3 regions of the Viridibacillus sp. FSL H8-0110 genome follow, and region 3 is predicted to be linked to each of the others. Evidence: predicted binding sites of a transcription regulator. Region 3 holds the regulator's gene; each other region holds the start of a gene.
The links. The regulator LexA, encoded in region 3, represses DNA repair genes until DNA is damaged. The targets are predictions, from matches to a motif close to CGAACATATGTTCG.
Positions count from the first base shown of each region.

Region 1 (11,262 bases), 1.2 Mb from region 3:
CTGGATTTTCGGTATCCGTAACTCTGCAATGAGTATTCTTGGACCAGACGTATCGATGTGTGGACCGATGTGGGCAGCGATGCAAGTTGTCACTGTAGAACGATTCAAAAAAGGCCGAAAAGCGATGGACTCGTTCTTCGGAGGTATTGGTTCATTCCGTTGGGGTACAAATACAGGCTTATTATTACTACCAATTGTAAGTCTTGTACAACCGATTCTTGGTGTTGCCTTAGCGTTAACGATGTTAATTCAAGGCTTTGTAAGTGTTAAAGTAGGTGTTCTAGAAGCGAGAAGTCAACGTGATTTAGGTGTTGCAGGTGTTATAGGTGCAGTGCTTTGTATTAAAGGCGCAACTTGGGGCTTTGCAGTAGGAATTCTTCTATGCTTACTAATTTACGGGAAAGATTTCTTCAAAGGAGAAGTTGATAATACTTTTGTTAAAGATAGTGAAGAAAATAAAGAAATCGCTTAAAAAGGGAGATTTTGCTTTATGGAAAAAAGTTATTATGTGAACGGTGAATGGAAAAAATCAGTACAATACGCAGAATTAGCATCACCACATACAAAAGAGATTATTGCAAAAATTCCACAGGCTACTAGAATTGAAGTTGAGGAAGCTATCAATATTGCTTACGAAGCTAGAGTGGAAATGGCCAAACTAACTGCTTATGAAAGAGCAGCTATTCTTGAAGATATTACGAGATTATTTATCGAAAATAGAGAAGAAGCGGCTGAAATTATATCTATTGAAGCAGCAAAACCGTTGAAATTTGCATTGGGCGAAATTGATCGCACGATTGAAACCTATAAATTTGCTGCTGAAGAAGCAAAACGTCTTACTGGCGAAATGATTCCAATGGATGCTGCCAAAAATGGTGGGAACCGTTTAGGATACACAATTGAGCAGCCAATTGGAGTAGTTGGTGCTATTACACCATTTAACTTTCCACAAAATCTAGTAGCGCATAAGGTAGGACCAGCTATTGCTGCTGGTAATACAATTGTTTTGAAACCAGCATCACAAACACCTCTTTCAGCATTGTTTTTAGCGAAATTAATCGATCAAACAGCTTTACCAAAAGGTGCGTTTAATGTAGTAACTGGTGGGGGTAAAACAGTTGGTGACGCATTAGTGGAAAGCGATAAAGTTAGCATGATTACCTTTACGGGTAGCCCGGCTGTAGGCATTGGAATTCGCAATAAAGCAGGTTTAAAGAAAGTGGCATTAGAATTAGGCTCAAACGCAGGCCTTATTATTGATAAGAATGTCAATATTGATGAAATCGTTTCAAAATGCGTGAGTGGCGCTTTTTCAAATCAAGGTCAAGTATGTATTTCACTACAACGTATTTATGTAATGGATGAGCTTGCGGAAGAATTCCTTTCTAAATTTGTTGAGGAAACAAAAGAGTTAGTCATAGGTAATCCATTAGATTTAACAACTGATGTTTCTGCAATGATTCATGAAAAGGAACAACAACGTGCAACTGACTGGGTAAATGAAGCAGTGGAAGCAGGTGCTTCAGTATTAATCGGTGGTAAAGTTGAAAATGATGTTTTCATGCCAACCATTTTGGGAAATGTAGCAGAAGATGCAAAGCTTTCATGCCAAGAAGTTTTTGCACCTGTAGTTATTGTGAACAGAATTTCTTCCGTTGAAGAAGGCATTCAAGCAATTAACAACTCAAACTACGGTTTGCAAGCGGGCATTTTCACGAGCGATATTAAGACAGCATTTAAAGCTTCGAAAGAATTAGAAGTTGGTGGAGTTATGATCAACGATATTCCTACTTACCGTATTGACCAAATGCCTTATGGTGGTGTCAAAGAAAGTGGCACTGGTAAAGAAGGGTTGAAATACGCCATTCATGAAATGACCGAAACAAAACTTGTTGTCTGGAATCAATAAAAAGGGGAGCGATTGCAATGTCTGAAAAAATTACTTTTGCACCAATTAGCTATACTGGTTGGGGCTCATTAGAACATTTAGAAGAAGAAGTTAAACGATTTAATGCACAAAAAATTCTACTAGTAACAGATCCATTCTTAGAAGAACTAGGGTTAACAAATAATATAGTTGTACCACTTGAAAAAGCAGGTTTGGAGGTTGATATTTACACTGAAGTTGTACCTGAACCACCTTTAGCAATTGGTGAAAAAGTTGTTGCATATACGAGAGAGCATCAATTCGATTTAGTTATTGGTCTTGGAGGGGGTAGTGCATTAGATTTAACAAAAATTGCAGGTGTGTTAGCTACTCATGAAGGTAAAGTTGAAGACTATTTAAATTTAACTGGGACGAAGGAAATTCAATCAAAAGGTATTCCAACCATTCTTGTGCCAACTACATCAGGTACTGGCTCTGAAATTACGAATATTTCAGTGCTATCATTAGAAACAACAAAAGATGTTATTGCACATGATTATTTACTTGCTGATGTGGCCATTGTAGACCCTGCATTAACAATTTCTTTACCTCCAAAAATTACTGCTGCAACGGGTGTCGATGCACTTACACATGCAGTTGAAGCATATATTTCAAAATTTGCTAGTCCAGTTTCAGATGCATTAGCACTACAAGCAATTCGTTTAATAAGTAATTCTATTCGTACAGCTGTAAAAAATGGTACGGATAAACAAGCTCGTTCAGATATGAGTTATGGTAGCTACTTAGCAGGACTTGCCTTCTTTAATGCAGGCGTAGCAGGCGTACATGCATTAGCTTATCCAATCGGAGGTCAATTCCATATTGCTCATGGTGACTCAAATGCCGTACTTCTTCCATATGTAATGGGCTATATTCGTCAAAGCTGTGAAAAACGTATGAAAGATATATATGAAGCAATGGGCTTTAGCGCTACAAACCTTTCACAAACAGAAGCATCTTATAAATGTGTGATTGAGTTAAAACGACTTGTAGAAGACGTTAATATTCCATCTACTTTAAAAGGCTTTAATATTACGGAAGATGCTTTAGAAGGACTTACAAATGATGCGATTGAACAAAAACGTATTCTAGCTAGAAGTCCACTACCATTGTTAAAAGAAGACATCTATGCGATTTATAAATCAGCATATAATGGTGTTATTGTAGAAAAATAGTTTTATATAGAAGGATGTACAGCTGCTAGATGAGCAACAGATCGTAACACGAATAAAAAATGAAGTATATTACCGATATATGGATAAGGGATTTATCGAGTAGTTTTATTGTGGAAATGTGAGTTGTTAGAAATAGCTTTGTTGATTATGGAATTTGTAAGCCGTATCTCTATCACATTTCTGAACAATGAATAAACATCATAAATAGCCTCAAAAAAAGGAAGCAATATATATTGCTTCCCTTTTTTCTGTGCCTTATTTTATTGTAAATTTCTTTACTTTACTTTTATTACCTACTTTATCTTTTGCATAGATCGATAATGTAGTGCCTACTTTTTGGCGAGGTATTTGTACACGTACATAGCCTGATTTTTTCGCTGTTGTTTTCTTCACTAACTTTTTGCCGTTATAAATGTAAACTGTTGCACTGCTTTCAGATTTTACATTCATAACAGATGCCGATGTAATCGATATATTTGATACTGGGGGTGGGGTCGTATCCTTTACAATAATCGTTTTCTTTTTACTTGTTTCCCCAAGTGGGTTTTTAGCATAAAAAGTTACTTTCGCACCTGCTTTTTGTCGAGGGATGTAAAATTGGAATGTACCATCATCGGAAGTCCATGTTACCATTGCTTTTTTACCAGGTATTTTTAAGACGAAATCTACATATGGCTCTGCTTTACCAGAAATCATTACATCCGCATCTCCAAGAGTATGAACTACTGGAGTTTTCGGTGCTTGTTTGTAAATATTAGAAACGGTAAATTTATAGGTCTCTTTTAAGCCTGCATAATCTTCTGCAATGACTTTGTACGTGCCATTTTTTGTAGCAGTAAAAGTGGCATTACTAGATTGTAATATTGACCCATCTGGTAATGTAAGTTTTTTAATACCTACATTATCAGTTGCATTAATTGTCAATGTGACATTCTTTTTAGTTGGTTTTGTTGTGCTTGGTTTTACGTTTAGTTTTGGTGATGAAAAATCAATATCGTCGACAAAAATATCTTCTGTCCGTACATTGCCGAATATATCTTCTATTTCTACCAAATGGCTCCCGTTTTTATTTAACGTAAATGTTGCATAGGCCTTATTTACAACTGTTCCATTCGGTAATGTAATCGATCGAATACCAGTATTATCAGTAGCTTGAATATTGATAGTAACGGTGTTTAGATTTTTATCATAGTTTTTCGTAATGGTAGCGAGTTTTGGCATTTCATAATCAACAACTCTTATCTCCTTTAACAGACCTGTATCGGATAAATTTCCAGAGTTTTTACTACGTGCTTCTACTCTTATGGAATAACTACCTGAACGTGTCGGTTTTAACACGAAGCTACGAGTAGTACTAAATGGTTGGTGAATTGTATAGGAACCTGTTGTCGCAACAGAAAATTGATATTCAACGTCACTACCTTTTGCTGCATTCGCAGTGAAAATATATTTAGTAGGAGCACCATCGTCGTTCACAGATAGGGACAAATCTGAGGCTGGTTGTGCTAGTGTAGTGAAATGGTAGTTTATGGCATTGTCTTGTGTCGCACCTAGATAACCTACTACTGCACCATTAGCAATATTCAAAGTATAATCTGTGAAATATTGTAATTCTTTTGGTTGAATTGTTACTACATTCTTTTTAATCTTAACATTGATTGGTACTTCTCCATTGGAATCAGTTAGAGTAAATTTGTCTGTATTAGAGTTGGAAATATTATGGTTGAAATAAATCTTAAAAGTACTGTCTAATGGTATATATTTAACACCATCTTGAAAATTTTCAACATAATGACTGTTATAGCGATTTGTTGCTTCATATGTAGATTTCACGAGTGTTAGTGCATTAGATTGCAATGACTCATTAAAACGAACGGAATATTTAGCCTTTGCATCTTCTGTGATAGTTAGCAATCCATCATCTACAAATACTTCTTTCGCTAATTGTGTGCCGTAGAGTGTATATAAGAATTCATTTGTTTCATAAGAATAAACATCAACACCTGAGTCAGTGCTTGCCGCAAATGTGAATTTGTCATTAAAGGCAAAGTCGTTATACCATTCACCAAAATCAAATTTAAAACTCATATCACCAGATTCTACGGATGTTAAACTATACGCCGTTCCTAAATTATATAATCTTAATCCATCGGGTGATAAACTTGATGTTTGATCTATTGCATAATCCCCATGATCAGGTGAGTCATAGCTTGCTGTAATAATCCCATGATTTATTTCTTTCGTTTTAATATCGGTGGGTGAGCTACTATTAGAAATTGTATAAAGTTTCGATAATTCTTCATTGTAGACAACAGTCGATTGTTCATATATAGATGAGTTTTTTTTATTTTCCACACGCTGTTTTGTAGCTAAATTATATACGAGAATGTTATTATGTTGCCCTGAACCTGGTGTTATGTATAAATAGTTATCTTTATCCACGGCAATATCATATGGATCAGTTTCAATATCTATAACATCTTCGATTGTAAAGTTCGTTGTCTTTACTACGGCAATGGCTCCGATTTCTGGGCTTTCTGTCGAGTGTGTATGATTTTGTTTTAGTTGTGTGACATAAAGCTTTTCGTTTCTCAATGTCAAACGTTCCGCTGCATAAGGGAGCTTCAGCGACTTTATTTGCCCAGTTTTATAATAGTGTGCATAAATTGTTTTACTCCCCAAATCTGTCATGTAAAGAATATCGTGATCTTTATCTAGTTCTGTATCAAAGGGCGTAAAATTAAGCTTTGTTACTTTTTCAGCTGCTTTCGCTTCATTATTTAGAGAAAACGTAAATATACATAATAACCCTAAAAATGATATTAGAATAATTTTATTAAAAAATTTCAAATAATATCTCCTCCAGTTCACTTTGAAAATTATAACATTTAATAAGTAGATTTACTTATAAATTATCAATTTTTTATCATTTTATTAAAAATTTCAGAAATCTAAACATTTGTTATGGAGAGTAGTATTTTAGAAGGAAACTTGTAATGCTTAAGTTTGAGGACTAATTAAGATGCAGTTTAATAAATATCCGTCATAAAATGATAAAATACTAGTAAGTGTATATTTATATAGGAGGGTTGTTTTGGGGACTGTATTCATCTTTATATGTATTATTCTAGTGGCTTCTATTTTACAATCAAGCACTGGTTTTGGTTTTTCTATAATGGCGACGCCGTTCTTGTTAATGTTATTTCAACCGCAAGAAGCTATACAAATTAATATTATTTTATCTTTAATTATCTCTGTAGCGTTAATTTTGAAAATACGTCATGACATTGATATGTTTCTATTAAAAAGAATTATTTTAGGAAGTATAGTTGGTGTACCAATAGGTATATTCATCTTTATGTCGATGAATATAAATGCTTTAAAATTAGGGGTTAGCATACTCCTTTTACTATTGACCTTATTATTGATATGCAATTTCAAAGTGAAAGCAACACCAATTAGGGATTACATAGTAGGGGGTATTTCAGGAGTTTTGACTACAAGTATAGGTATGCCTGGACCGCCATTATTGCTTTACTTTACAGGAACAGATACTGAAAAAGGAAAGCTAAGAGCAACGACATTAGCCTTTTATCTCTTTATATATTTTATCAGTCTAATAACTCAAATCATCTTTACTGGAACTAGCAAACTCATATGGCAATCAAGTCTATATGCGATTCCCATCGTATTTATCGGTTTGTTTATAGGGCAAATTATTTTCAAATGGATAAACCAACGGATCTTTAGAATATTTACTTATATTCTTTTGATATGTACAGGACTTTTTCTATTAATTGAAAGTTTAAGTTCTTTAGTATAGTAAACTCTATTCCGAACGTTTCAAAAGTCATCCCACTTTTGAAACGTTTTTCATGTTCTCCAATAGCCAACCGAACAAATTTTCGGTATGATACGAGTAAGGATATAAATAGAGGTGTTAGTATGGGACTTACAGTGATTTTAGCTGAAAAACCATCGCAGGCGAAAGCTTATGCAGATGCTTTTCAAGTAGCAAAGAAAACAAAACATTACATAGAACTTGCCCCAAATCAGACGTTTCCAGAAGGAGCGACGATTACTTGGGGGATAGGGCATTTAGTTGAATTAAAACAACCCGCAGATTACAAGCCAGAATGGAAGCGCTGGTCTCTGGCACAATTGCCAATGATACCGGATAACTACGAATTCCGAGTGGCGAAAGGCAAGTGGGATCAGTTTCAAGAGGTAAAGCGGTTGTTTAAAGAAGCACATGTGCTTATTAACGCATGCGATGTGGACAGAGAAGGATCTAATATTTTTTATTCTATCTATCGTCAAACAGGTGTGCGTCAGAAGCCAGTTCAGCGACTTTGGATAAATTCACTTGAGGTAGATGAGATACGCAAAGGGTTCGCCAATTTGCGAAATAATGATAAGGATCTACTGTTGTATCATGAAGCGCAGGCACGTCAAATCAGTGATTGGCTCGTTGGGATGAATGCAAGCCGCTTATACACGATGCTGCTGAAGGCAAAGGGTCTAAATGAAACGATGTCGATTGGTCGTGTGCAATCGCCAACAGTTTATATGATTTATCAAAGACAACAAGAAATCGAACATTTTAAACCGACTAATTTCTATGAACTAACTGCTGAATTTTTAGCTGAAAAAGGGCCGTATAAAGGGAAAGCGGCTATTAAGAAGGATAAGCGAGAGGAAGTCGAGCAAATACTGCATCAAGCTTGTATTGCTGAAGGTGAAATTCTGCCGGGTGTGATTCAAGATGTTAAAAAAGCGCGAAAGCACGTTAAACCTCCGAAGTTACATGCTCTTTCTACATTACAAGCTAAAGCCAATAAAATATGGAAATACAGTCCAGCAAAAGTGTTGGATGTTGTACAAGGTTTGTATGAGAAAAAGCTAGTCTCTTATCCAAGATCAGATTGTCAGTATATAACTGAAGCCGAATTTAGTTATCTGGTTGACAGAGTAGCGGATTATCAGAAAATCGTTGATAAACCATTTGAGATTGCAAATGGACGTCCTCAAAAGCGTTATGTAGATAATGCACAAGTGGAAGAGCACTATGCCATCATCCCAACAAAAACAATTCCTACGGCTGCAAAAGTACAAGGCTTATCGCCAATGGAACGAAATATTTACTTTGAAATAGTGAAGAGTGCATTGGCGATGTTCCATAGAGATCATGTATATGAAGAAACGACGATCATGACGAATGTGAAGGCAGTCGATTTTAAAACAGTTGGCAAAGTGGAGCTAGATCCAGGATTTAAAACACTATGGAGTGGGAGTGAACCGACAAAGAAAAAGGATGAAGAACCATTATTACCTCGAGTAAGTGTGAATGAGGTAGTAGAGTCAAAAGTTGCTATTCATGAAGGGACAACCCAGCCTCCAAAGCCTTATTCGGAAGGACAGCTTGTGCAAATGATGAAAACCTGTGGAAAGCTCGTGGATGATGAGAGCGCTAGCGATATTTTGAAGGAAGTGGAAGGGCTCGGTACTGAAGCAACACGTTCAGGTATTATTGAGACGATAAAACGCCATGGTTATATAGACGTGACAAAAAATATCGTTTCAATAACAGATAAAGGACGCGTATTATGCCAGACGATTGAAGGGTCACTATTATCAAGTCCTACAATGACCGCGAAATGGGAGACTTATTTGCGGAAAATTGGTAATGGTACAGGTTCAAAAGAAGCTTTCATCCAAAATGTCTGCAAGTTTTTAAATCATTTAATAGAAGTAACTCCAAAAATGGTAGAGAAAACGGATATTCAAGCAGCCGCTGAGGGTAGTGCTTCCAATGAACCACTTGGACTTTGCCCAATTTGTAAAAAAGGACAGATGTTATCTCGTAAAAGTTTTTATGGCTGCTCGAATTATAAAGCAGGCTGTAAGTTTACTTTATCTAAAACAGTTGCAGGTAAAAAACTATCACCTAAGCAGGTGTCAGACCTTTGTCAAGACGGTGTGACAAAGGAAATGAAAGGCTTTAAATCGAAGAAAGGTTCAATGTTTAGTGCGAAGTTGAAGCTAGTTGAAGGTAAGATTGTGTTTGAGTTTTAGTACTAAAAAGTAACTTGTAGTAGTTATTATATTGTTGGTTTGTGTGCTGGGGTTTTATGAGGGAATCCCTTAAAGTTCCATTTAATTAAAGTTCGATACTCCTTTAAGAAAGCTACAGTTCAGCGTGAAAGATATTAAAATAGAGCGTGTGAAAAGATATAATGAAGAAATTTTTAGAGTGTAAGTAGTATGGAATTGAAATGATATAGGGGTGTATTAAAATGAAGCGAGTATCAATTTTGGTAGCTGACGATGAAGCAGAAATTGCTGATTTAGTTGGGATACATTTAGAAAAAGAAGGCTACAATGTCGTTAAAGTAGCTGATGGAGAAGAAGTTATTCGTGTTATCGAATCTCAACAAATTGATTTGGTGATTTTAGATATTATGATGCCAAAAATGGACGGTTATGAAGTTACGCGTCAAATTCGAGGGCAATATCATATGCCTATCATTTTCTTGAGTGCGAAAACGTCTGATTTCGATAAGGTGACAGGACTAGTAATAGGAGCAGATGATTATATGACGAAACCTTTCACTCCGATAGAATTAGTTGCACGTGTAAATGCTCATTTGCGACGATTTTTCCTGTTGAATCAACCGAAAAAGGATGAAAATAAAGATGTTTTGGAAATTAGTGGAGTGGTCATTTATCCTGAGCAAAGGACAGTTAGTGTTCACGATGAGCATATTGAATTAACTCCAAAAGAGTTTGATATTTTATATTTATTAGCGAGCCATCCGAAGAAAGTATATAGTGTGGAAAATATCTTTCAACAAGTGTGGGACGAGGAGTACTATGAAGGCGGAAATACAGTTATGGTACATATTCGTACTTTACGGAAAAAACTTGGAGAAGATAAGAGGAAAAATAAATTGATCAAAACCGTTTGGGGGGTTGGTTATACATTCAATGGCTAAAATGGTAAGAAGCTTCCGCTCAAAAATGATTGCATTATTTGCTTTAAGCATGATATTAGCTGGTGGCATTACGTATATAATCTACAAAGGGCTTCAGCTCTATTATAAAACTATGGTTCGTTATGAGGATCCTTTGTCTCAATTTCGGTCAACGATTAGAAATATTGGAGATGTTAATTTCTTTTTAATTATATTTATCCCTCTATCTATTTTGTTTTTCTTTTTTCTTACTAGACCATATTCAAAGTACTTTAATGAAATTTCTAATGGAATTCATTATCTTGCTAACGGTGATTTTACAAATCGAGTTCATGTTGATTCAAATGATGAATTTAGTGATATTGCGCACGAAATCAATTTAGCAAGTGAAAAGTTAAAAGAAGCTGTTGAAAGAGGTGATTTTGCGGAAAATAGTAAAGATCAGTTAGTTTTAAATTTGGCTCATGATTTAAGAACTCCATTAACATCTGTTTTAGGCTATTTAGATTTAATTCTTAAAGAGGAGAATTTAACAAAAGAGCAAATTAAACATTTTTCGACGATAGCATTTACGAAGTCTCAACGATTAGAAGGACTAATTGATGAGCTATTTGAAATAACAAGAATGAAATATGGCATGCTAAAGGTTGAGAAAAGGTTGATTGATATAAGTGAATTACTTATACAGTTAGATGAAGAATTATATCCTTTATTAGAAAAGAATGATTTAGTAGCTAGAATGAATATTGCTCCTCATTTAAATATTTATGGAGACGGTAAATTGTTGGCAAGAGTATTTGAAAATCTATTAACCAATGCAATTCGTTACGGCTATGATGGACAGTTTGTTGAATTAAATGGACATATTGATAATGGAGAAGTTGTCGTACAAATTATTAATTATGGAGATAGTATTCCAGAGGAAGAGTTGCCGTATCTTTTCGATATGTTTTATACGGGTGATAAAGCACGAACCCAGAATCAAGAAAGTACAGGGCTTGGCTTATTCATTGCGAAAAATATTGTAGAGCAACATAACGGAACGATTTCTGCTGAAAGTAATTTAATCCGAACAATATTTGAAGTAAGATTACCAGCAGACGATGGTGCGGAATCTCATTTAAAAATTTAATAAAAATTTTAAGTTTACCCCACTTTTTATTTAAATAGTTTTTTCTATCCTATA
Region 1 is NZ_JBBOPJ010000001.1:2,024,901-2,036,162, forward strand. Features, by position in the region: gene MHH98_RS10165 (membrane protein) at 1-472, shown strand, start outside; gene MHH98_RS10170 (aldehyde dehydrogenase family protein) at 491-1,909, shown strand; gene MHH98_RS10175 (iron-containing alcohol dehydrogenase) at 1,927-3,102, shown strand; gene MHH98_RS10180 (Ig-like domain-containing protein) at 3,358-5,952, opposite strand; gene MHH98_RS10185 (sulfite exporter TauE/SafE family protein) at 6,197-6,925, shown strand; gene MHH98_RS10190 (type IA DNA topoisomerase) at 7,048-9,177, shown strand; gene MHH98_RS10195 (response regulator transcription factor) at 9,399-10,097, shown strand; gene MHH98_RS10200 (HAMP domain-containing sensor histidine kinase) at 10,090-11,208, shown strand.
Region 1: a site for LexA is predicted at 6,997-7,010, ahead of MHH98_RS10190 (type IA DNA topoisomerase). Genes of this name have one in related genera too.

Region 2 (11,262 bases), 1.8 Mb from region 3:
ATCAATTATTTAATAAAGAATAAATATTAACATTTGTATAAAAAGGAAAGGGCCATCTTTGTTAATCGATGGTCCTTTTTGATTTCTAACTGGTGGAACATTTCAATACTGTACTTATGACTTAAATTGATTTATCATAAAAATATCATTTTTTTAGAAAGTAGGTACATTCATGAAAAGAAAATTGATGTGGGGTGCCTTAGTAGCATTTAGTGTTTGTTTTGTAGGATGTTATTTAGCATTACAAACAAAACCATTATCTGCATCTGCTATTGAAATTCATCAGGCAAGTATTTTTCGTTCAATTGATGATTCACAGTTGAATATTGATGGGTCTGTAAAGAATTCTTTTTATACATACGAAGGTAAGCATATGACAATTATTGATAATAAATTGTATATACAAGTTGAAGGCAAAATTGGTATGAATAACAATCCTAGATTTGAAATTGTTGAAGATAAAGGGGATTGGGCAAGTATTAGCGAAATATATATCTATAAAGAAGATATGAAGGAAGGCACTCTTATTTGGCCAACGAATAATTTGTGCGGAGACCCGGAATACTATCAAAACTTGTGATAGTATCGGAAATCGCTTTGTTTTTGAACAAGTGCTTTGTAATGCATGTATTCACCTGTTATAGTTAAAGAGAATTTGAAAGGAGCGTTACAACATGAATATGGATTATGATTTGTTTATGACAGATATGCTACGCCAAGCGCGTGGAGAAATGGTCTCTAGTGGCTATGAAGAATTAACTACACCTGAGGCAGTAGATGAGGCAATTAAACGCCCTGGTACAACTCTAGTAATGGTAAACTCTGTGTGCGGTTGTGCAGGTGGTATCGCACGCCCAGCAGCAGCGCATGCTGTACATTATGATAAACGACCTACACATTTGGTAACCGTTTTCGCTGGACAAGATAAAGAAGCAACTGCTCAAGCACGTATGCACTTCGGAGAAGATCATTTACCATCATCTCCATCATTTGTTTTACTAAAAGATGGCCAAGCTGTAGCTGAAATTGGACGTCACGAAATTGAAGGACATGATCCAATGTCAGTTATTACTAGTATTCAAGCACTATTTGAAGAATACTGCGAAGAAGTATAATAGAAATAGGCTGTCTCTAATGTCATATTTGACTAGAGATGGCCTTTTTATCGCTTAAAATGACAAGGAGGTTATTCAGTGAAGGGATTTTCAATAGGCTATCGTACGCTGAAAACGGCAATAGGTGCAGCGATTTCAATTGGATTAGCAGAATACTTCGGCTTAGATTTTTTTACCTCTGCAGGCATTTTAACGATTTTAAGTATTCAAACTACGAAAAGAAAGTCACTCCATGAAGTTTATACACGTGTTTTAGCGAGCATTATTGGCATGATGATGGCATTTCTATTTTTTGAAGGTGTCGCATATCATCCGATTGTACTAGGCTGTATGATACTGGTATTCTTGCCGGTTTTAGTAATGTTGAAGATAACCCCCGCTTTTGTCTCCAGTGTCGTTATAATTTTACACATTTTTCATACAGGGAATTTTACAACTGGACTTTTAATGAATGAATTATCATTAATGTTAATTGGATTCGGAACAGGTTTAGCATTGAATATTTATATGCCAGATATAAAACACAGACTAGAGAAATATCGCATACGAATTGAAGAGCTTTATACTGCAATATTTGTTGAGATAGAGAAGTATTTACGCAATGGTGACACCAGTTGGGATGGTAAAGAACTAGTAGAAGCTGTTGAAGTGTTAAACCGAGCAAAATCTTTAGCCTTTCAGGATGTTGAAAATCACTTAACTAGACGAGAAAATTTATACTATATGTATTTTGATATCCGTGAACAACAATTAGAAATAATTGAACGTGTGTTACCTAAAATCACAGATCTTCCGGTCATTGTAGATCAAGCTGAACTTGTAGCGGATTTTCTAGCGGATATGTCACAAAATATTAATTCAGGAAATACAGCTAATAAATATAGGGAAAAGTTGGGGGTAGTGAAAGCAGAGTTTGCAAAATTACCATTACCAACAACTCATGAAGCTTTCGTTGCGATGGCGTCCTTATATCAATTCATCGAGGAAATGGATCTCTACCTTGCTAAAAAGCGAGATTTTAAAGGACTAAGCCCGTCACGTAAGCATTTTAAAAAGAAATCAAATGCTGAAAACTGACTAGTCCCTCAAAAAGTACCCCTTTTTTTACGAAAAATGAAAATGTATCAAATTTGAAGTGCATCTTTGAATACTTCAAGTGATACATTTTTGTTTTCATCAGAAGCATGAGTATATACTTTTAAGACCATTTCGGATGATTCACCTAGTTGATTTGCAACAGTCACTACATCAGTTCCACACCAATTCCATCTAAGCGTTGCGACGAATCCAAAAACAATGAAATTTAAGTGTGTTAAAATAAATATAAATGAGTAACCTCTTACGAGAACAACTCGGAGCACTGAATTTACGCATTAACTGCGTATAATTGGTGCTCCTTTTTATTTATATAAAGATGAGATATACATGAAGAGAGCACGAGGTGCATCTTTAAACCACGCCTACCATTCTTCCTCTCATTTAACCTATAAGAATGAAAAAACAGACCGACCGTAGAAGATAAATTCCTAGACTTTTACTTCGGAAATTAGGAATATATCACAGGTTAGAAAATTCACTATGGACTCTATATATTTTTAAATTACGTTGAGGCAAGCGAATGATTCGGACCAAATACGATTGTTTAGGGTTATCGATATAGTTCGTTTGAATGAGTGGAAGTTGATAGATTAGTAATACTGCTAATCAGATTACTATTAATAAACCAGTCTAAAAATAAGCTATATGTAATGACTATAGATATTCCCATTCGTGCTATAATAATCGAAAAAAGTTGGGTGCTTATGGGGAAAAATATAAACAAAGAATTATTAGATGAGCATACTAAGAAGTCTCGCGAATTAATAGACCTAGCTAAGGCAGAATTAGAGTTAATCGATAATAAACAATTAATTGAATTAGAAAAGGTAAGAGAAGTAAAGATTAAACTACAACAAGAAATTACAGAGATTGAAAAAGAGATATTTTAATTAACAAAGTCACATCTAACCGGTGTGGCTTTTTTTCTCTAACACAAACGAATGCCTAGGCGACCAAAACCCCTTAAAGGATGACGTTCGTTTGTCAGTGAGTAAAATAAAAAAGTTGTTTAAAAAATGGTTTGAATATAACTTTATACCATCTTTTTCTATTATTAAGTATAATATACAAAATGATATATGAATATTTGTATAGTTAAGAAAAGGGCAGTTATTAGGAGGAAGGTAAGATGTATTTAGAAAATGAAAGAATTTATTTAAGAAATCTTCAGGTATCAGACGCACCAATAATGCTAGAAAATACAACAGATGAAGAAATACGTTATATGACAGGTACAAAACCTAACTTTACGTTAAATCAGATTAAAGCTCATATAAATAATGTAAATAATGATTCATCACGTTATGATTTTGCCATCTGTTTAAAAAATAATGACCAAATGATCGGCGAATTATCTATCTTTGAAATTGATGAAGAAAATAATAAAGCAGGTTTTAGAATATCAATGAGTTCTATTGAATTAACTGGAAAAGGATATGGGACTGAAGCTATAATAATTGTATTGCGCTTTGTTTTTGAAGAATTGAAATTGAATCGTTTGCAACTAGAGGTATTCAGTCATAATCTGCGAGGAATAAGAGTATATGAAAAAGTTGGATTTGTAAAAGAGGGTGTTTTACGTGAATCTTTATATTATAACGGGACTTACTCGGATGAAGTTATCATGGCTATACTCAGAAAAGATTATGAAAATTTGCCATTAAAATAATCTTTTTTTTAGAAGTTGTGTGTCTTTGTGAAAGTGATCTTAATTTTAAATATTCTTTCTCTGAAATTTAAACAACTTTATTTTTGGGCCGAAGTGCGTATGGCTAGGTACGGCATGGGCATGCGATTACTAAAATTATAATAGAGATAAGTCTCTGTATATTTAGTAGTCCCCTAAAAAGTGATGAGTGCCCCACATCTCTCGAATGTTATATTGATATAATAGTAAAGATATGAAAGTTAGATTTTTAAGGTTCGTATATAAAAAAACAGCGTACACCGGTTTAACCTGGTATAACGCTGTTTTTTTAGTTTGTATGGTTGTAGATTACAATAGTAAATTTCAGACGCGCAAAGTAGATTATAACATTGCTAAGCCGAAAGCTAATGTAGAAATAACCATAATAGCAATCATTGCATATACAACAATTTTTTGAAATTTCTTATTACTCATTTCTCGTTCGCTCCTTCTTTTCCTACAAATATTCTATCAAATTTGAAAAATTACACAAGTGCTAGAGTTTTTATTATAAATTATGTACAATTGTGTTATACAACAAAGAAGGAGTTGGGGAGAAGTGGAGAACGTTGACCACATCGGTATTGCAGTACGTAATCTTGATGAACAAATTACATATTACACAGATGTGTTGGGCTTACCTTTGTTAAAAATAGAAGAAGTAGTGACTGAGCAAGTTCGTGTAGCATTTATAGATGCGGGGAATACACATATTGAATTGCTTGAACCGATGAGTGAAGAAAGCGCTATCTTTAAGTTTATTGAAAAAAGAGGAGAAGGTATTCATCACGTTGCTCTAGGGGTAAAGGGTATTGAAGGGAAGATGGCAGACCTTCGCGAACAAGGTGTTCGCCTACTATCAGATGAACCACGTCCAGGCGCTGGTGGCTCAAAAATGGCCTTTATTCATCCAAAGTCATCTAATGGAGTGCTTTACGAGTTATACGATAAAAGTGAGTCGGGGGAGTAATCATCTATGGATATGTTCGATAAAATCAATGAGTTATATGATAGAAAACGTGAAATTGAATTAGGTGGCGGTGATGACCGCATCGTAAAACAACATGAAAAAGGTAAATTAACTGCACGTGAACGTATTAACTTACTAGTAGACGAAGGTACTTTCGTTGAGATTAATCCTTTCGTAAAACATCGAACTACAGACTTTGGTATGGATACAAAAGAAGGACCTGGAGACGGCGTTGTTACAGGTTACGGTAAAGTAAACGGTCGTCCAATCTACCTGTTCTCACAAGACTTTACAGTTTTCGGCGGTGCACTTGGGGAAATGCATGCAATGAAAATTGCGAATGTTATGGATTTAGCGGCTAAAAACGGTACGCCTTTCGTTGGCTTAAACGATTCTGGTGGTGCTCGTATCCAAGAGGGTGTTGTATCTCTTGATGGATATGGTCATATATTCTACCGAAACTCAATCTATTCTGGTGTGATTCCACAAATCTCAGTTATTATGGGACCTTGTGCAGGAGGAGCAGTATATTCACCAGCAATTACTGACTTCGTATTCATGGTAGATAAGACAAGCCAAATGTTCATCACAGGACCAAAAGTAATCGAAACAGTAACAGGGGAGAAAATTTCTTCTGAAGATTTAGGTGGCTCAAAAGTTCATAACTCAATCAGTGGAGCTGCACACTTCCGCGGGCCATCTGAAGAAGAGGTATTACAACAAGTACGTGATTTACTTGCTTACCTACCTCAAAATAATGAACAAAAACCACCAAGTATTGAACCACAAGATAATGACGATTATTTAGAAAATATTATTGAATTAGTTCCAGTAGAAGCAACGCGTCCATACGATATTCGCAAAGTTATTGAAGAAATCGTTGATCCAAGTTCTTTTATGGAAGTACATAAAGAATTTGCGAAAAATGTCGTAGTGGGGCTTGCGCGTATTAAAGGGGACGTAGTAGGTCTAGTATGTAACCAACCAAAAGTAATGGCTGGTGGACTGGATATTGACTCATCAGATAAAGCATCTCGCTTCATCCGTTTCTGTGACTCATTCAATATTCCAATCATCACATTTGAAGACGTTACTGGCTTCTTCCCGGGCATTAAACAAGAGCATGGTGGGATTATCCGTCACGGCGCGAAAATCTTATATGCATACTCAGAAGCAACTGTACCGAAAATTACAGTAATCCTTCGTAAAGCATACGGTGGTGCATACGTAGCACTTAATTCTAAAGCAATTGGTGCTGATATGGTATACGCTTGGCCAAACGCTGAAATTGCCGTTATGGGACCAAATGGAGCAGCGAACATTATCTTCGCTCGCGAAATTGATAACAGCGATGATCCAGAGGCAACACGTGCAGCGAAAATTGAAGAATACCGCGAAAAATTCGCAAATCCATATGTAGCAGCATCTCATGGCTTAGTAGACGATGTAATCGACCCACGTGAAACACGTATCAAACTTATCCAAGCTCTTGATATGATGAAAACGAAAAAAGAAACAAGACCAGCTAAGAAACATGGGAATATTCCTCTTTAATGTTGAGGATGTCCGACGTCCTGTCGCAACGGTTGCATGACTAACATCCTGTTAGCCCAAAGCGCTTATTAATACAAGACAAGCAAGAAAAACAGTCAAGACCAACATTTATGAAAAGCACCTCCCATCGTTAGTTAAAACTAACAATAGGAGGTGCTTTTATGACCAGACATAAATTTGGTAATTAATCAGTTGTAGTTAAACATTATTTTTTAAGGAACAGCACCATATACTCTGAATCATAATAATCATTATTGATTTTAAGTGCGCGTTCTTCGAGTCCATATGTTTTGAAACCCATTTTAATATAGAGATTTTTCGCTCTATCATTAGTTGTTATCACTTCTAGATTAATTTTTTCTATTGCTTCAATTGACTTTGCATGATTGATTGCCGTTAATAGGAGTGCTTTACCAACGCTTAATCTACGAAATTTAGGACTTACATACATGGCAAAAATATTAGCTCTATGATGAAGTTTTGAAGTGAATTCTTGAACCAAAGTTACAACACCTATTAGTTCTTGATCATTGAAAGCCCCAAATGTGAAAGTTCCTTCGGTCGATAAATTTTTCAACACAGTTTCAACAGGGAATTCTCTTTTAATAGCTTCTTCATAGCTTGAAGAAAATGCTTCTGGGTTATTTTTTAATGCTTCTAATCTCAAAACCCAATAACTTTTTGCATCTGATGATTCTAACAATCTAATATCCATGAGTGCTCCTTTCAAATAGTGAAAATGACAATTAAAGGAAATTGAAAATTTAAATTATCCATTTTTACTTTAAGTAAATTCTCCTCACATCAATAAAAATCCTTCATATTAATAGTTTGAATATACAATTAATATCGCTGCGCATGAAGAAAAATATGTGTAGAGGCCAATATTAATACAAAGTCGCTACATTTAATCTATCAAACTAAATTAGAAATTAGAGAATGCCTAAGTAAATTACAGGAGTTCACTTAAATTCTATGCTAAAATAAGGGAATAAGAAGATAGTAAAATCTAGTTAATAAAGGGGTTCTTTCATAATGACAAGTCGTATCGTAGAAGAATTTTTGGAACTCGTACAAATTGATTCTGAAACATTCCATGAAGAGAAAATTTCACCTGTATTAAAAACTAAATTAGAAGCATTAGGCTTTGAAGTTGAAGAAGATGATGCGGCAAGCCGTAATGGCCATGCTTCAGGTAACTTAATCTGTACCCTACGCGGGACTGTAGATGCACAACCAATTTACTTTACATCACATATGGACACTGTAGTACCTGGTAAAGGAATTAAACCAATCCTCAAAGAAGATGGCTATATCCATTCTGATGGTACTACGATTTTAGGAGCGGATGATAAAGCTGGAATAGCAGCTCTTCTTGAGTTACCAAAACGCTTAAAAGAACAAAATATTACTCATGGTGATATTCAGTACATTATTACTGCTGGCGAAGAGAGTGGTTTAGCAGGAGCGAAAAAGCTAGACCCATCTAAAATCTTTGCTAAATATGGCTTCGCCGTTGATAGTGACTGTAAAGTAGGTGGCATCGTAACTGCAGCACCTTTCCAAGCGAAAGTAGAAGCTGTTATCTATGGTAAAACAGCTCACGCTGGTGTTGCACCTGAGAAAGGAATTTCAGCTATTACAGTTGCAGCAAAATCAATTGCAGCGATGAAATTAGGTCGTTTAGATGCTGAAACAACAGCAAACATTGGTCGCTTTGAAGGTGGACAAGCAACGAATATCGTTTGTGATGAAGTGCATATTTTAGCTGAAGCCCGTTCAATTAATGAAGCGAAATTAGAGGCACAAACTGTCCATATGAAAGAAGTTTTCGAACAAACTGCTGAAAAAATGGGTGGTAAAGCCGAAGTAACTATTAAGCGCATGTACCCAGGTTTTCGTTTCACTGAGGAAGATTTAGTTGTGAAAGTGGCTCAAGAAGCAGTTCGTAAAATTGGTCGTACACCAGAAATTTTGACAAGTGGTGGGGGTAGTGATGCAAATGTGATCGCTGGATTTGGCATTCCTACAGTCAATCTTGCTGTCGGTTATGAAGACATCCACACGACAAAAGAACGTATCCCAGTTGAAGAATTAGAAAAACTTGCGGACTTATTAGTGGAAATTGTAAAATGCGCAGCTGAAGTTAAATAACACATATTACAAGAAGAGGTAGAAGCCAATGTCTAGTAGTAAAGTAGTCGTTTTCCGTTGTGGTCAAGAAGAATATGCGGTTCCTATCGATCACGTCGTATCGATCGAGAAAATGGAACATGTTAATCCCATTCCACACTTACCAAGCTATGTAACGGGTTTAATGAGAATGCGCGGAGAACTAATGCCGATATTAGATTTCGAGCAAATCTTATACAGAGGTCAAGCAACGGGAGATCAAGTGCGAATAGTTGTTTTACAAACAGGTGATTTCCTATTTGGTCTACTCGTTGTCGAAGCAAAAGAAATTCTCGATATTCCAGCTGAACATTTGCAACAAATAGGTCTAGTGAATTATTCCAAAACAAAATATTTCACAGCAGTTGCCAATCTAGAAGAACGAATGATTACAATCGTTTCGCCTACAGTACTGGTTGACTCGCTTGAAGGTATTAAAGAACTCAAAGCCTATATGCAAAAATTAAAAGAAGACGAAAGAGCAGCCAAAGCCTAGTTCGTTAGTAAATAAGGTATCCTTAGTCAAAGACTGAGGATGCTTTTTTATGTGGTTTTAAAGTCTTGTGATCGAATTAGAAATTAACTTAGGATTGCGGCGAAGGGGCAGTACCATTAAATGAAATGGCGTGAAGCTATTAATATGCGAAAAGGAAGAAGTTAGAAGGTATCACTAGATCTTATAAGAACAAAAATACCAACATCTGTTCGTTATTTTTGCTATAATATTCATAATAAAAGAAGCAGGAGAGATGTGTGATGGCAGAGCTGAAACAAAAAGGGAGAATAATTTTTCATATCGATATGAACTGTTTCTATGCCTCTGTAGAGCAATCACATGATCCAACACTTAAAGGTAAAGCAATAGCCATTGCGGGTAACCCGAAGGAGCGACGTGGCATTCTCGTCACTTGTTCGTATGAAGCGCGTGCAAAAGGGGTTTATACGACGATGGCTGTGTGGGAAGCAAAGCGAAAATGTCCTGAGCTCATTTTGTTGCCACCGAATTTTGAACGCTATCGTATTGCTTCAAAAGCGATATTTGACATACTTCGAACATATACCGAACTTGTAGAGCCCGTATCAATCGATGAAGGTTATATTGATGTTACGGAACTTGTAAATGGAAGAGAAGCGATAGAGCTCGCAGAAAGCATTCAAAAACGGATTTTAAATGAACTGGATTTGCCATCATCTATTGGAATTGCACCCAATAAGTTTTTAGCTAAAACAGCTTCTGACATGAAAAAGCCTATGGGTATTACCGTTTTAAGAAAACGTGAACTATCAAATATTTTATGGTCATTACCAGTTATTGAAATGCATGGCGTGGGTGAGAGTACAGCAAAAAAACTAAACGAACTAAAAATCAACACAATTGGTGATCTAGCACAAGCCTCTGAAGCCTTTTTAAAAAGTAACTTAGGAAAAAATGGTGCAAGGTTAAAAGACAGAGCAAATGGTATTGATAACAGGGAAGTCGATCCAAATTCGATTTATGATACCAAGAGCGTAGGTAATTCTACAACTTTGCCAATCGATTTAGTCGAATGGGATGAAGTTCGTAAAACAATCGATGGTCTTTGTGAAAGAGTGGCAAAACGTCTTTCAGCTAAAAATTTAGCAGGCCATACGTTATCCATTCAAATTCGAGATGCAGATTGGCATAACTCAAGTCGTAGCAAAACCTTTTCCAATGCTATTTATAAAAAATCAGATATTCTTGAAATAGCCGTTGATTTGACTCGAAAACATTGGCATGGTGAACCTGTTCGATTACTCGGCGTGACGGTGAGTAATGTGATTGACCGCAAGGAAACAGCAGAGCAGTTATCTATTTTCAACTATGAACAACATGCCAAAGAGGAACCAATTATCCAAGTAGTGGAGCAGCTCCAAAAGAAATTCGGTAAAGAAATCATCTCAAAAGGTATGAAAGAAAAGAAAAAGCCCAATTATGAATCACAAACGAGTTTTAGCAAAGACTTTTTGGAAGATCATAAGGATTAATAAAAAAATCTTTAGGGGGAGCATTATGAATAAGTTAAATGAAGAGTATGGAAGTCTAAAAGTAGTCTGCCCTTACGATTGCGGAAATGCACCTAAAAAGAAGTTACTTCAAGAACTTACTATTGCTATTGCAAAAAATGATCAAAGTTTCATTCTTGAGCATTTGAAGGATGATGTATGTTGGGATATCGTTGGTAATAAGCAGATCCAAGGCAATAATCATGTTGTTGAAATATTGTCAAAAAAGGAGAAAGACAGAGCAACAGAGTTACATATTAATAACATTATTACGCATGGGAGTACTGGTTCTATTAATGGCATTATAATTTTAGAAAGTAAGAAGCGTTATGCTTTCTGTGATATCTATAATTTCACAAGTGCCGGAAAAACCTCAAAGATAAAAGAAATAACTTCTTTTTTAATTGAAGTAAAATAAATTAAATTTAGCTCTCATTAGAAATAATAGTAACAATCATAAACCTAACTAAAGAGTATGTATTGCATATTAAAGGTGTGTATCAATGTCCATTTGGTGATTGATGAGCATCTTTTTTTGTTATACTAGTTAAAAGACATTAGCAATACCGAAGCATAAATAGCAAGGAATCATTATGAGGATTCTTCATATGTTGATCATTGTATATTTCGTAAGGAGGACT
Region 2 is NZ_JBBOPJ010000001.1:1,458,367-1,469,628, forward strand. Features, by position in the region: gene meaB (methylmalonyl Co-A mutase-associated GTPase MeaB) at 1-23, shown strand, start outside; gene MHH98_RS07155 (hypothetical protein) at 173-580, shown strand; gene MHH98_RS07160 (BrxA/BrxB family bacilliredoxin) at 675-1,115, shown strand; gene MHH98_RS07165 (aromatic acid exporter family protein) at 1,194-2,192, shown strand; gene MHH98_RS07170 (hypothetical protein) at 2,240-2,476, opposite strand; gene MHH98_RS07175 (hypothetical protein) at 2,864-3,103, shown strand; gene MHH98_RS07180 (GNAT family N-acetyltransferase) at 3,343-3,882, shown strand; gene prli42 (stressosome-associated protein Prli42) at 4,243-4,335, opposite strand; gene mce (methylmalonyl-CoA epimerase) at 4,460-4,870, shown strand; gene MHH98_RS07195 (acyl-CoA carboxylase subunit beta) at 4,877-6,424, shown strand; gene MHH98_RS07200 (GNAT family N-acetyltransferase) at 6,630-7,139, opposite strand; gene MHH98_RS07205 (M20/M25/M40 family metallo-hydrolase) at 7,460-8,578, shown strand; gene MHH98_RS07210 (chemotaxis protein CheW) at 8,607-9,092, shown strand; gene MHH98_RS07215 (DNA polymerase IV) at 9,353-10,603, shown strand; gene MHH98_RS07220 (hypothetical protein) at 10,629-11,039, shown strand.
Region 2: a site for LexA is predicted at 9,291-9,304, ahead of MHH98_RS07215 (DNA polymerase IV). Genes of this name have one in related genera too.

Region 3 (11,262 bases):
TGATGTGAAGGGAATGAAAAAACGAACACCTTAAGGTGCTCGTTGAGAGGGATTATTTTTCGGTTGCTATATTTCCCATTGCAATAGAAATTCTATTCCAACTGTTGATTTGATTGATGATTAGCACAAGGTCAACGTATTCTCTATCGTTATACAGTTCACGAACTCGCTTATACAGATCTTCAGGAACTCTTTTAGTAGGGATTAAAGTAATATGTTCAGATAGTTCTAGAGCAACTTTTTCTTCAAGTGTATAAAAAGTACATTCATTCCAAGCATTTAAACAATAAATTCGTTGTTCCGTTTCACCCATCTTACGAGCATCGGAAGTATGAGTATCTATACAAAAAGCACAACCGTTAATTTGTGAAACTCTAATTTTGATAAGTTCTCTAGTAGTTCGATTAATAGTAGACTTTTTGGTGTACTTCTCCATATCCATCATGATTTTCAAACCATCAGGTGCAACAGTATAATAGGGAACTCTTTGACTCATAAGACAAAACTCCTTTGATTTTTAAGATACGTCAATTATAACTTTATACGAATATTTGTACTATTAATTAGATTGTATAGTATTCAAATTAATTGGAATTTAAAATGTAATAAGCCTTCTGGCAAAAGTACGAGATCAATCAATAATCAATCAACAAAACGGTTACTGTGGTGAGATGACATGGAACTACGTACAAGATGCAGCCGACCATCGAAGTCGAAGAAATTCGTAGAGAATGGCATTGGTCCTGTAAGCACGGTTCCACCACATTATAAATCGAGCTAAAAATAAAGTTTTGGAACTTATTGGATACTTTTTTGTAATACGTTGTCATCCGAAGCCTGCATTTATGAGGGGATAATAGGGGGCATCTTTAAACCGCACCTACCATACTTCCTCTCACTTAACCTTTAACCTAAAAGAATAAAAAAACAGACCGACCGACCCAAGAAGATAAATTCCAAACTTATACTTAGCTAAGATGGAATGTGAAATAAAGGTATTTCGTTAGATGGAATGTGCGATTATACAAATAATATATTATGTTTATGTATATAAAAAAAGATTGCAAGAATCAAAAAATTCATTGATTATTGCAATCTGATATTATTGTCATTTATAAAACGTTACGATACAAACCAACTACTTTTCCTAAAATGGAAACTCGATCTACAATAATTGGTTCCATAGAAGAGTTTTCTGGCTGTAAGCGGAAATAAGTTTCCTCTTTAAAAAATCGTTTTACAGTTGCTTCATTGTCCTCTGTCATCGCTACAACAATTTCGCCATTACTCGCGGTTGCTTGTTGTTTCACGATTACATAGTCTCCATCTAATATACCAGCTTCGATCATAGATTCACCCATAATTTCAAGCATGAAAATTTGATCTTCAGTTGTTCCATAAGAATCTGGGATAGGGAAGTATTCTTCGATATTCTCAATTGCAGTAATAGGAAGGCCTGCAGTAACTTTACCAACTAGTGGTACATGTACAACACCTTGTTTTGCGATTGTAGAATCTTGTTGATCTAAAATTTCGATTGCACGAGGTTTCGTTGGATCTCGTCGAATCAGTCCTTTGCTCTCAAGTCTAGCAAGATGTCCGTGGACTGTAGAACTTGATGCAAGACCAACTGCTTCACCAATTTCACGGACGGAAGGTGGGTATCCTTTAGTGCGAACTTCCTCTTTGATGAAAGACAATATATCTTCTTGTCTTTTCGATACTTTTTTCAATCCAATCACCTCTTTATCTCATACTATGTAAAAGTTATTAATAGTATAGCATTAGCGAACAAACAATGCAAACATAAGTTCGAAAAAACCGTTGACAAAAACAAACGTTCGGTTTATATTGAGAACATACATTCCGAACAGGTATTCGAAAAAAGGGGAGAATAAGTGTGAGTTGGTTCAAAAAAAATCAATACATTACATTGCTTTTTGGATTTTGCGTAATGTTTACAACAGTTTTAGTGGTTGCAAATAGTGGGAATACATCATATAAAGAAATTAAAGTTCATGATGGAGATACTTTAATTTCTCTTGCAGATAGATATAAAGGTAAAATGGCTGATCATGAATGGATAGCTAAGGTTAAAAATGAAAATAATTTAATTGACGATACTATTTATGCGGGGCATACTCTAATAGTTCCGGAACATGATAATATAAAAGTTCCAAATATAGGAGTAGAAGTGGCGAGTGATAAAAAATGAAACAAAAAATAGCAATACTCTATTGCCGTGTAAGTACCGAAAAAGATACACAAGATACTTCGCTTGAAAGGCAAGAGATTGAGTTAAGGGAATTTGCAACGAGTAAAGGATATGAAGTTGCACAAGTCTTTTCAGATCGACATAGCGGATATGATATTGATCGGGAAGGTTTACTTGATCTACTTGAGTGTGTGAAGGAATATGAACAACCGGCACTATTTGTTCAAGATGAGACGCGCTTAGGGCGTGGAAATGGCCGAATGGCGGTACTTCATTTACTGCAAAAAACGAATACAGATATTTTTACATTAAGTGATGCAGGTCACGTCCGGCTAAATGAGATGGATGCTATGTTGCTAGAAATACTAGCGATAGTTGAAGAGTATCAACGTAAATTACATAATGCGAAAATCCGTAGAGGGATGAGACGAGCTGTACAGAACGGATATAGACCAGAAAAGAATTTAAAAGATCGAGGGAATCCTGAGGGACGAGATCGCATAGATGTCCCGATTGAACAAATTATTCAACTTAGACAAAAAGGTATGACATTTGAAGAAATTACAGATACTTTGAGAGGATTGGGCTTTCAAGTTAGTAAAGCGACAATTCATCGAAGATTTATGGAATTAAAGGAGAAAAATAAAGACTAAAAGCTTGCGCTTGCGGTCTTTTTTGCATACCTTTGTATTAAGGTCTGTATGAAAGGTGAGAAATAAATGTTATCAAAAGAAAAATTACAACGTATAAGTGAACTTTCGAAAAAATCAAAGTCACAAGGTTTAACTGTAGAAGAAGCAAAAGAACAAACAACACTTCGTAAAGAGTATTTAGACACATTCCGATCTTCGATGCGTGAGACGATTGAAAATGTCCGTGTTTTCGACCCGGAGGGAAATGAAGTAACGCCTGAAAAGTTACGTCAAAAACAAAATAAGAATAATCGATTAAATTAAACACATATTTATAGAGAAAACATTGTTTTATATAAGAATGTTGACTAAAATATAATAGTACACTATTTAGCTTAAGAAAGGATGTCTATTAAAATGACTCAACAAGCAGATCAGCTTGCAATTAACACTATTCGAACTTTGTCAATTGATGCTATTGAAAAAGCTAATTCAGGTCACCCAGGATTACCGATGGGGGCTGCTCCAATGGCTTATACTCTTTGGACAAAACAACTTCGTCACAATCCTTCAAACCCTAAATGGTTTAACCGCGATCGCTTTATTTTATCAGCAGGTCATGGCTCTATGCTTTTGTATAGCCTATTACACTTAGGTGGATATGATTTACCAATGGAAGAAATCAAAAGTTTCCGTCAATGGGATTCAAAAACACCTGGTCACCCAGAATATGGTCATACAGCTGGAGTTGAAGCAACAACTGGACCACTAGGCCAAGGTATTGCAATGGCTGTCGGTATGGCAATGGCGGAAAGTCACCTTGCAGGCGTTTATAACAAGCCGGTACATGAAGTAGTAGATCATTATACATTTGCACTTTGTGGTGATGGAGATTTGATGGAAGGTGTTGCTGCTGAGGCAATTTCTTTAGCTGGTCACTTACAACTTGAAAAACTGATAGTGCTATATGATAGCAATGACATTTCGTTAGATGGCGATTTAAATAAATCATTCTCTGAAAATATTCAAAAACGTTTTGGATCATATAACTGGAACTACATTCATGTAGCTGATGGTAATGATATTGAAGCAATAAATACGGCTATTGAACAAGCCAAAGCACATAAAGGCCAACCTACTATTATTGAAGTAAAAACAGTTATTGGCTACGGTTCACCAAATAAATCAGGTAAAGCTGACTCACACGGTTCGCCACTAGGTGCTGATGAAGTGAAACTTACTAAAGAACACTACTCATGGCCTCATGATCCATTCCATGTACCAGAAGAGGTATATGCGACATTCAAACAAGCAGCTGAAGTTCAAGGAACACTTGCAGAAGCTACATGGAATGAACAATTTGAAGCATACAAAAAAGCATATCCTGATCTTGCAGAACAGTTTGTAAATGCGATGAATGGGGAACTTCCTGAAAATTTCGCATCTGCAGTACCTGTTTATGAATCAGGTAAATCTATTGCTACACGTTCGTCTTCTGGTGAAGTAATCAATGCACTTGCAAAAAACACACCTTCATTCTTCGGAGGAAGTGCGGATTTAGCTGGATCAAATAAAACATACATGAAAGATGCTGGCGATTTCACAGCAGAAACTCCAGAAGGTCGTAACATTTGGTTCGGTGTTCGTGAATTTGCTATGGGTGCAGCTCTAAATGGAATGGCACTTCATGGAGGAGTAAACGTCTTTGGTGGTACATTCTTCGTCTTCAGTGACTATGTACGTCCAGCAATTCGTCTATCTGCATTAATGGGACTACCTGTAACGTATGTATTTACGCATGACAGTATCGCTGTTGGTGAAGATGGTCCAACGCATGAACCTGTTGAACATTTAGCTGCATTACGTTCTATGCCAAATCTTTCTGTTATTCGTCCTGCTGATGCAAACGAATCTGCTGAAGCTTGGAAATTAGCCGTATCGTCTAAAAACCAACCAACAGTATTAGTACTTTCTCGTCAAAACTTACCAGTGTCTGAACACTCAGCTTCACTTGCAGCTGAAGGTGTTTCAAAAGGCGCTTATGTTGTTTCAAAAGCAACTAAAGAAGTAGCGGATGCACTAATTTTAGCAACTGGCTCAGAAGTTAGCCTTGCTATAGAAGCTCAAAAGCAACTAGCAGCTGAAGGTATCGATGTATCGGTTGTTTCTATGCCATCATTCGATCGTTTTGAAGCTCAAGATGCAGCATATAAAGAAGCGGTATTACCAAAAACAATTACAAAACGTTTAGCAATTGAAATGGGTTCATCATTCGGCTGGCATAAATATACTGGCTTCGAAGGTGATGTTCTAGCAATTGATAAATTTGGTGCAAGTGCGCCAGGTGAAATTGTTATGAAAGAATATGGCTTCACTGTAGAAAATGTTGTTTCAAAAGTAAAAGCATTATTTGCTTAAAAAAATAGCGATAATATTGAAAAGTAGAGGGTTTTTTCCTCTACTTTTTCTTTTTTGACAAATAAAGTGCTTTAAATCGGACGTCAATTGACAAAATGTTCTTGCAATCTTTGCTATACTGTTTACAAGAGAGGAGTGGTAATCTTGCGAATGTACTCAATCTTTCATGTGAAAAAGAAACATCAGGCTTTTGTTTATGGTAGAGAACGTTTACTATTCGATTTAATTCAATCCTCAAATTCGTATGAGCATGCAATACATCCGACGCAAGAGATCTCCTATTTATGTGAGCCTTTGGATATGATGGAAATTGAACTAATCATTCAACAACAATTAGGTAATAGCTTTTCAGGCATTCAAACGAAGGATCACCAAATCTTTTTGATGAATGAATTTAAAGGGGAAATCCAAATTGATATTTTTCCTTATTACATAGCTGTTGTCTGTGTTGGGTCACGCATGCTAGAGTTAGACTTATTTGCAACATTGTCAAAATTAAGTGATTGCTTTATCGGATTTAATAAAGATGAAATGGAATGTGGTTGGTTAAAACCACTTAAATTCCATTCTCACGAAAGACGATAAATCTTGTCAAACAGTAGTATGTAGTGGTTTTTTATTGTATAATCCTTGTTGGAGATAGTTTTCTCGCATAAGAAACTTGGAGGAGGAAAACCAGTGAATACTACGTTATGGATTATACTTGTTATCGTGGCATTAATAGCAGGAGTAGCTATCGGTTTCTTTGTTGCCCGTCAATATATGATGAAATACTTAAAAGACAACCCACCTATTAACGAACAGATGCTACGAGTAATGATGTCTCAAATGGGACGTAAACCGTCTGAAAAACAAATCAAACAAATGATGAACTCAATGAATAAATTAAGCGGTAAATAAAAAATAGCACTCAATTGAGTGCTATTTTTTTGTCTTTGTCTTTAAAGACAAACTCTTTTAAAAAGTCTGCGACCAACATTTCATAGGCTTCAGGGTTCATATTAAAGGATTGTGCATGAGGACCTACATCAAAAAGCTTTAACTTTTTAGGGCCAGGCTTTAAGCTATACATTTCAATTGTCATTTCAGGTAAGATGAAGTCATCTGGAAGGCTATGAATAAACAGTACTGGCTTTTCAATTTTAGTTACAGCCTCTTTAGGTGAAATGCTCTTTAAAGAGTATCCATCACGCATCCTTAAGAAGATACCAGCAAGTTTAATTGCTATGCTGTTACGTAGTGGTGTTTGTTTCATCATTAAGTAGTATAATTGCTCTGAAAAATCGGAAAAGGCGCAATCGGAAATGTAGAAGTCGGCTTTGTCTTCTAATGTACCTGCGTATAATAATGTAGTAGCAGCGCCCATAGATTCTCCTTGTACACCAATTATACCTTCACCACCTAGCTTCTGCTTTAAAGTTTTCATAACTGCTTGTAAATCATATTTTTCGTAATGTCCGTAACTTGTAGTTTTGCCACCAGAGTCACCATGTCTACGATGATCATAAACGACTGAGTTAAAGCCTAAGCGCTCGAAAAGACGAGCGTATTTTACGGAATTAATTTTATTTTCCGTAACACCATGGCAAATAATAATCGTATTATTTGTTTGCAAAGGCTGGAAGTGGATGGCTTTAATTGAATAGCCATTCGGGGAATCAACCCACATCTCTTCCTTATTTACATGCTCAAACCAAACTTCGTCAAAACGCTTTGCTTCCTTTTCTCGTTGTAATATGAAGGCTGCATCTTTGTTCTTCATATACATAATTCGACTTGAAAACAAGTATCCGAGAATGGCTGTAATGGCGCCAAGTGTACCCGAAATAAGCCCGAAAATCCAAAGCACACGTTTTTTCATGATCATCACTCCTCTACTTTTGCTTAAAGAGCCGGAATTGACCACTATCAATTGTTCCGGATATTAAAGGTTCGACAATTTTTGCTGCTTCGCAAATTTTTTCGACATCAATCCCTGTGTGAACTCCTATACTTTCTAGCATATGTACAACATCTTCTGTTGCAACATTTCCTGTAGCACCTTTTGCAAAAGGACAACCTCCAAGACCACCCGCTGATGTATCAAATCGGTCCACACCAGCTTGTAATGCAGCATATATATTTGCTAGAGCCATTTTTCGCGTATCGTGAAAATGGGCAGTCAAAAGTAAGTTAGGTAATTCTTCTTTCAAAAGCTTAAATAGGGTATAACTTTCTACCGGATTAGCCATGCCAATAGTATCTGCAACACTTAGCTCATCCACACCCCAACTCGCAAATACTTTACATAAAGAAATTGTGTCTTTAACTTCAATTTTCCCTTCATATGGACAATAAAAAGCTGTTGAAATACATGCGCGTACAAATTTTCCTTGCTCTTTCAGTTTTGCCACGACAGGTGCTAAACTATCCATGGCTTCGTCAGTATTTTTATTAATATTTTTTTTATTAAATGTATGACTAACACCAACAAAAACGGCAATGGCATCTGCACCGTTCTCCATCGCACGCTCCACACCTGTAGCATTCGGTGCTAAGACAAATTGTCTACCTACTTTAGCAGTGTTCTTAACAATATTTTCTGCATCAGCCATTTGTGGCACCCATTTAGGTGAGACAAAAGAAGTTAACTCCATTTCTGTAATGCCGGCATCTTGCAAGCATTTAATGAATTTGAGTTTCTCATTAGTCTCAATTAAGTTTTTTTCATTTTGTAATCCATCTCTTGGACCTACCTCGATAATTGTCGCATTATTTGGTAAACTGAACATAACATCCCCTCCTATATTCCATTGTAAGGAAGGGATGTACATATTAGCAAATAAATTCGTACTTAAACAAGGGGGAATAATTATGACAACTGAAGTTGTTATTGTAAGTGCTGTACGTACAGCAATTGGGAGTTTCCAAGGAGCGTTAAAGGATGTACCTGCAACAAAACTTGGTGCAATTGTTATAAAAGAAGCGCTGTCAAAGGTAGGGGTGCCTTTTGAACAAGTAGATGAAGTGATTATGGGTAATGTATTACAAGCTGGTCTAGGTCAAAATCCAGCTCGTCAAGCAGCTATATTTGCAGGACTTCCAAAAGAGGTACCTGCCTTAACTATAAATAAAGTTTGTGGATCAGGTCTTAAAGCTGTTCATTTAGCAACACAAGCCATTATTGCAGGCGATGCAGATATCATTGTCGCAGGCGGGATGGAAAATATGAGCCAAGCACCATATTTATTGAATAACGCACGTGATGGCTTCCGTATGGGCGATCAGAAGGTGATTGATAGTATGATTACTGATGGCTTATGGTGTGCATTTAATGACTATCATATGGGAATTACAGCTGAAAATTTATGTGACCAATATGCAATTTCTCGTGAAGAGCAAGACAGCTTCTCAGCTCGTTCCCAAGAAAGAGCGACAACAGCAAAAGAAGCGGGGAAATTTAAAGAAGAGATTGTTGCAGTAGAAATTCCTCAACGTAAGGGTGAACCAGTCGTATTTGATACAGATGAATATGTAAAGCCGGGAACTTCAGCTGAAAAGTTAGGAAAGCTACGACCTGCATTTAAAAAAGAAGGATCTGTGACAGCGGGAAATGCTTCTGGTATTAATGACGGTGCAGCCGCACTTGTAGTAATGTCAAAAGCTAAAGCCGATGAGTTGGGCATTAATTCAATTGCAACAGTTGTTTCAAACGCATGTGTAGGTGTAGATCCAGCTGTAATGGGAAGTGGTCCTGTTAGGGCGGTGCAAAAAGTCTTAACGAAAGGGCAACTAGAGTTAGGACAAATTGACTTGATTGAAGCGAATGAAGCATTCGCAGCTCAGTCAATTGCAGTTGATCGAGAATTGCATTTTGACCATGAGAAGTTAAATGTCAATGGGGGTGCAATTGCTTTAGGTCACCCAATTGGTGCAAGTGGTGCTAGAATACTAGTAACACTACTTCACGAAATGGAGAAGCGAGATGTTAAAACGGGTCTTGCTACACTCTGTATAGGTGGAGGGCAAGGTGTTGCAACAATCGTAAAAAGAACGTAAGAAGGAGATTGACCATGGCTAAAAAGAAAAAACAACAAAGACAACAACCAGCACAACAACAATCCGCAAAAAGTGAGGCACTAACATTAAAAGACCAACTTAATGGTGATGTGTTAGAGAAACTAAAACTTGCTAAAAAAGACCTTGTTGCAAAAGAACAAGCAGCACAGGATGAACGCGAGGCAAAGTTAGCATTTGAACGTAAACAACGTGAGAAGAACAAATCGTTTGCAGAGTTATTGAATGAGTACGGAGATAAGGGCTCAAAGTTTAATAGTTAACAAAAGACATAGTTGGATTGCTTAAAGCGGCATTGTACAAATGAATTATGGAAGTTTCATAATTTAACTATATAAAAAGGTCATTGTAGTGCGTTATAGAAGGTAGTTTTGAAAGATTTCTTTCAGAGCTACCTTTTATTCTGTACCAACATATGGTGAAATTTCACACTAAATGTTTAGTATAATAATTCTTTTTTTTTACATTGATAACTTATAAATAGCTTGAGAATAATAGGGGTGAAGTATGGAAGTTTCTAAAATTAAATTACTTATATGGATTTTTCCTCTTGTTTTTTTAATTCATGATTTGGAGGAAATCGCAACCATTGAAAATTTCACTATGAGATTCCCCTTTTCCGTTTCTACTGAGGAATTTATTATCGCATTTATTTTATTATGGATTATCGTAGTGATTGGCTGTGTGAAAGCGGCTAATAATAAACGATTTATCGGAATACTGCCCATAAAATTCTTTGCCTTATTAGTCGCTGGTGTATTCCTTGCGAATGGAATAGGGCATGTTGTGCAAAGTATAATCTTAAAAAAATATGTACCTGGTGTCATTACCGCTGTTGCCATCTTAATACCATTTTGTCTATTTAGTATTAGAAAGCTATTATTAGAAAATTTAATCACACCTAAGCAGGTGGGAGTGTATTTACTAGTTGGTTTCATATTACAGACCCCATTTGCACTAATCGCGCTACTAATTGCAAAATTCATAGTATAAGTTTATAAGGATTGTTAAAAATAAGTAAAATATATAGTTAGTGTCATTTTGTTGTAAAAAAAGAAGGATTCGTGATGTTGAATCCTTCTAGTAAAATTATCGATGTGCGTTATACGTATCTATTTTTGTTAGTTTCTCTAGTTCTTTAGCATAAATCGGTGCTGCATTATTGTAAGCTGAAATTGTTGCTTCCAATTGTTCTTTTGAACTTGCTCCAATCACTGCAGATGCTACAATAGGTGATTGTAATACATAAGCAAGTGCTGCTGCATGTACATCTTTTGTATTGTTTGCTACTTCTTCTAGAGTAGCTTGAAGTTCATATTGACTATAAGTTTGGTACCCATCTAATTTTGCTAAGCGGTCTGACCATTCATTTGTTAGTAAACCTTTTGCTAAAGAGCCACGTGTCACAATAGATGCGTTATTAACTTTTAGCACATCAAACCATTCTTCAGGTCTGCGGTCTAGCAAGCTATATTGCATCATGACAGATACTGCATCGCTTTTTGGTAAAAATTCCTTAATAACATTTGGGCGGATTGATGAAATACCGTATGCCCGAATGATACCTTCTTTTTTTAATTGATCAAATGCTTCGGTTATTTCATCCCAAGGGTCACCAATTGTTCCACCGTGTAGTTGGTATAAGTCAATATAATCTGTTTGTAAGCGACGCAAACTTTCTTTTACTTGATGTTCGATATTTTTCTTTGAAGGGTCCCAGTGCCATCCTTCTCCGTCCTTGTCCCAAACATTGCCCACTTTAGTAGCTAGTATAATATCTTGTCGTTTTCCATTTAGTGCCTTACCGACAAGTTCCTCATTGATGCCCTTATCATATAGATCCGCGGTATCAAAATAGGTAATACCATGATCTACCGCCGAATCTACTATCCATTTAGCAGTTTTTTCATCAGTTGGTAGAGACATACAACCAAGGCCGAT
Region 3 is NZ_JBBOPJ010000001.1:3,213,673-3,224,934, reverse strand. Features, by position in the region: gene MHH98_RS16170 (carboxymuconolactone decarboxylase family protein) at 53-496, opposite strand; gene lexA (transcriptional repressor LexA) at 1,113-1,733, opposite strand; gene yneA (cell division suppressor protein YneA) at 1,901-2,215, shown strand; gene MHH98_RS16155 (YneB family resolvase-like protein) at 2,212-2,868, shown strand; gene MHH98_RS16150 (DUF896 domain-containing protein) at 2,935-3,171, shown strand; gene tkt (transketolase) at 3,265-5,265, shown strand; gene sirA (sporulation inhibitor of replication protein SirA) at 5,416-5,850, shown strand; gene MHH98_RS16135 (YneF family protein) at 5,944-6,165, shown strand; gene MHH98_RS16130 (alpha/beta hydrolase) at 6,176-7,126, opposite strand; gene MHH98_RS16125 (hydroxymethylglutaryl-CoA lyase) at 7,140-8,036, opposite strand; gene MHH98_RS16120 (acetyl-CoA C-acetyltransferase) at 8,119-9,303, shown strand; gene MHH98_RS16115 (YqkE family protein) at 9,318-9,584, shown strand; gene MHH98_RS16110 (HXXEE domain-containing protein) at 9,829-10,314, shown strand; gene MHH98_RS16105 (aldo/keto reductase) at 10,411-11,262, opposite strand, start outside.